2 regions of the Bacillus sp. SRL337 genome follow, and region 1 is predicted to be linked to the other one. Evidence: riboswitches for the same ligand, from Rfam matches in the RefSeq annotation. Region 1 holds a riboswitch; the other holds the start of a gene.
The links. Region 1 has a riboswitch for cobalamin ahead of AC4E8A_RS22960 (DUF4430 domain-containing protein). Riboswitches for the same ligand answer to the same signal wherever they lie in the genome.
Positions count from the first base shown of each region.

Region 1 (2,192 bases):
TACCGTCCACTGTCCACTGCCAATAAAGCATAGATATTCATATTAATAGATGGATTTTCCAGACTTCTATGACTGACCAATGAATCTATTAAATTATATCCTTCAATAGATGCAGCATTCGCATCTGCTGCCGATAATCCAATTATTACTTTTTCCAAGTCAAACACGTTTCGGAAACTTCCTTCTACCGATTTGACTCTCTCTTTCACACTCTGGACGTATGAAGGAGGGATCTCTCCAGTTGTATTGGCAGCTCCCCAAACCCACCATTCATTTCCATATGTAAGGGAGACCTTGTTGGCATTCATGTATGACAAAATTTTGTCCATGCTATTAGTGATCATTTCGTCTGTGAGCGGCTCTGCCTCTTCAACAGGCACCTCCGGCTCTGGCTGAGGATCTACAGGTTCACTTGGTTCCTCCGGCTCCTCTGGTTCTGGGTCAGCAGGCGGGAGGTAATGATCGATTGTTAATTGAATATGATCATTTGGCTGTACTGTATAAGAAACAACCCCAACTTCTGAAGCGGTTCCATTAATCCCAAAACTCCAGTAATCTCCTTCTTCCAACACGGTCTTCCCAATATTATCAATGGAAGTAAACCATGAACCATCGACAGAAGCATCGACATCAACCCCATGTTTGGCAGCTGCCTGGATTAAAGCACCATATGCGCTGGCACCTTTCATTAACGTCACTTCTGTTTCAGGAATGATTTCAGTTCCATCTTTCCCTACAGCAGATACTTTTGTGCTTACCGCAGGGGTTGGCCATTCAGTGATGGCAAACAGAAGATGCTCCCCATTCCTTACTAAATGCGTGGATGCTCCTACTGAAGAAGATACTCCATTTACATTAAAGGACCAATAGGCATCTCCACTTGGAGTCACCCCCCCTATACCGTTAATAAATGCACCATATTCTCCAAATGAAGCATCAATTTTCTTATTATTCTTTTCCCCTGCCTCCAATAATACCTCATAGGCATTATCACCTTCTTCCACCTCTATGGCTGTCAAAGGCAATATGACTTCACCATCCTCATCAATGGCCTTGACTGTCACCGCATTATCAAGTGCAGCCGCATGGATGACCGGCTGAACAAATGAAAGGTTGCCGACTACAAGTAGAATGATGGCAAATAAAGCGGTGAGACGCTGTGCAAGTGCTTTGTTCATCGTAAACTCTCCCCCTGTTTAGTAAATTTGCTCAAAAAAAATACACCCCTATTTCAAGAGATGTGTACGTCCATATGGTTCCGTTCCGTTATGTATAAATACATTATGGCCAGAATCCTTTGTACACCTCCCTATCCGCGTAGGTCGAATGGCGTCAAAAACAGGCAGGTCTCCTGGCTCATGATCAACATCTTCTATCACCTTCCCATCATTTGACAGTGGCATTCCAATAGAAAACTCCCATTTACAGTGGCGGGACCGCGCCGGCATTTCACCGGTCTTCCCTTTTAATGATTTACCATTTAGGCAAATCAACCTGTTCTTTCCGTATTCAGTTATTTATAGAATAGTCAAACATGCAGAATCTGTCAATGATTCCAGATACAACTCTTATCCTCGAGCAGCAGCAAGTATAAGTCTGAAAATTTGCGTAACTTGGATGTTTCATCTAAAACCTTCTCAATTCTATTTCTCTATTGATAAAACAGCTGTAAAAATAATTAGGTTCCTGAATGAATAGATTCTCCAATATTGTTAACAATAGAGAGGATTGTTTTTGATCTAAAAAATTTTTCATAAAAAGAATTTCCTTTTAAATCAAGACGCAAAGGGAAGTTTTTTATAAAATTCAATGCTTTCCCTTTGACAAGTTTCCCAGATAATATGATAATGAATATCGAATTAGAATTATTCTAATCTCTATAAGGGATAAAAAAACATTAGGAGGCCATTCAATATGTCATTAATCGGAACTGAAGTAAAACCATTCAAAGCACAAGCGTATAAAGATGGAGAATTCATCGAGGTAACAGAAGAAAGCCTAAAAGGTCAATGGAGTGTATTCTGCTTCTACCCTGCAGATTTCACATTCGTTTGCCCGACTGAGCTTGAAGACCTTCAAAATAACTATGATGAACTAAAATCACTTGGTGTAGAAGTTTATTCTGTTTCTACTGATACACACTTTACTCATAAAGGCTGGCATGACAGCTCTGACACAATCGGAAAAATTAA
Region 1 is NZ_OZ481793.1:4,600,681-4,602,872, forward strand. It holds gene AC4E8A_RS22960 (DUF4430 domain-containing protein) at 1-1,178, opposite strand, end outside; cobalamin riboswitch at 1,325-1,513, opposite strand; gene ahpC (alkyl hydroperoxide reductase subunit C) at 1,915-2,192, shown strand, end outside.

Region 2 (2,192 bases), 1.9 Mb from region 1:
TGGCCGGCACATCTCCCCAGCCCTCACGGCTTAATACAAGTTCTTTTGCATTTTCCGTATAGTATCCATAAGTCGTAACAATCACCTCGGGATTTAACGCAATGACGGCTTCTTCGTTCATTTGCACCCAGCCCTCTTGCTCTTCAGCTGCATTATCAGCATTGATCAAGTCTACCATTTCATCCATAAATGTATTGCTTCCGGCAGTGAAGGTTTCAGGTGATGGCGACACTTCTACAAACACACTCTTCTTTCCGTTTCCGGCAGCTTCGGCAGTCTTATCTTTAACGGCCTGCAAATCGCCTTTCATTTCCGAAATGGTTTTTTGAGCCTGTTCATCTGCACCCGTTGCTTTCCCAATCATTTCGATGGAAGAATAGACTTCTTCAAAGCTTTTGGCATCATTCACAACCAAAACCGTAATGCCTGCATCTCTCAGCTGCTGCAGCCCTTCGGCAGACGACCCCATTACAGAACCATGTGCGAGTACTAAATCAGGAGTCAGAGAAATGATCTTTTCCACGTTAAATTCCATACCGCCGATCATTTCCTTCTCAGCAGCTTCGGGCGGATAGTTATCAAAGTCCGAGACTCCGACCACCTTGTCTCCCAACCCCAGTTCAAAAGCAATCTCTGTATTGCTTGGAATAAGCGAAACGATTCGTTGCGGCTCTTCTTCAATCACCACTTCATTATCACCCGCATCCGTCATTGTGACAGGAAAGGAGGAAGCCTCTTGTTGTTCCTCCCCTGTCTTGATCTCATTTGCAGAGTTTGTATCGTTACTGCTGCCGCAGCCGGCAATGACGCCAACTGAAAGCAGCAGTGTGCATAGTAATAGTTGAATTTTATTCATTTTAGTTTCTCTCCTTCTGCAATATAAAAATAAAAAAACATCCCTTTATGAGAAAAGAGATGTACGTGTAAAAGGCATATATTGACATAGCTCAAATGTCATGCAATTTACACCTCCCCATCCTCGTAGGCTTGCGGTGCAAGAAATAACAGGCAGGTCTCCTGGCTCATGGTCATAGCTCGCTGTTTCCTTCCCATACAACGTACAGTGGCATCAACAGCTTGCTCCCATTTACAGTGGCGGGACCGCGTTGGAATTACACCAACTTCCCTTTTAAGATTCCAGTTTCGACTGAAATCACCTGGATACAACAATATGTATTAATTTTCCGCTAAACTAGATTATACATCAACTTTTACATAACTTCAAAAACTTCTATTACCATTCCTGTACGGTTGCTAAACTCTTTTCCCGTAATTTCAAGAAGCCGTCCTTATGAAGACCGTATCGGATGTGATAAAATTTCCCCACTTCGATTTCTGACCACATCTGCTGGTTGTCTATTAAGATGGAGAACTTTCCCCCGTCTGTTTCAACTAAGAAGGAGGGCGGGGTTTTTAGAATTATATCTATGAACCGCTCCCCCCCTGTTTCTGATTTTCCGACAATTTCCGCTTTAGAAAATGCATTATGTTCAATATGCGGGATGGATAGTAAATCAATGTCAATCCCTCCGCCATTTCTATTACACTTTTGCAAATAGTATTTGGTATAGTCATTATCTGACTTGCTTGAGATCGATTTGCAGGAATCAGTTTCATAAACTTCACCTGACAAAGTGTAAGAGATTCCTATTTCCTTATTGTTATATGAAAGGTGTGTAATCAACTCCTGGCCTTCAATGCCATAGTGGATGACATTAAGGGAAGAAGTCTTCCTATCTGCAATATCCTCCATAAATTGCTCAAAGTCCTCCAGGTTTTCCACCCGGTCATAATGCTGGATAACATCCTCATAATCCGATTGCCCAAGAACGTTCAATCCCCCGTTCATCGAAACATACAGGATAAACAGCATAAGGCAAACAACAAGAAGGCTTGCGAGTGAAAGGAAGAAGCGTCTTTTTAATCGCTGTTTCATCGTCAGGTTCTCATGAAGGATGACTTGATCCATTAAGTTTTGGTGCATCTCCTTTTTATTGTTTTCACTTATCCTGTTCACCGGTATCTCCTTTAACTTGGCATCCAGATCCTGATAATCTTTCTTCATTTACTGCCCTCCCAGCTGTTTATGTAATGCAGCCTTAGCCCTGAAATAAGTCGACCTGACCTTTCCAGGAGACCATTTTAAAATCTCCGCCGTTTCATCTACCGTAAATTCCTTGATCCCTCTCAGG
Region 2 is NZ_OZ481793.1:2,732,779-2,734,970, forward strand. It holds gene AC4E8A_RS13950 (ABC transporter substrate-binding protein) at 1-856, opposite strand, end outside; cobalamin riboswitch at 991-1,176, opposite strand; gene AC4E8A_RS13955 (DUF4362 domain-containing protein) at 1,235-2,065, opposite strand; gene AC4E8A_RS13960 (RNA polymerase sigma factor) at 2,066-2,192, opposite strand, start outside.
Region 2: it holds a riboswitch for cobalamin, as region 1 does, so the genes downstream of both, AC4E8A_RS13950 (ABC transporter substrate-binding protein) here and AC4E8A_RS22960 (DUF4430 domain-containing protein) in region 1, are expected to answer to the same signal.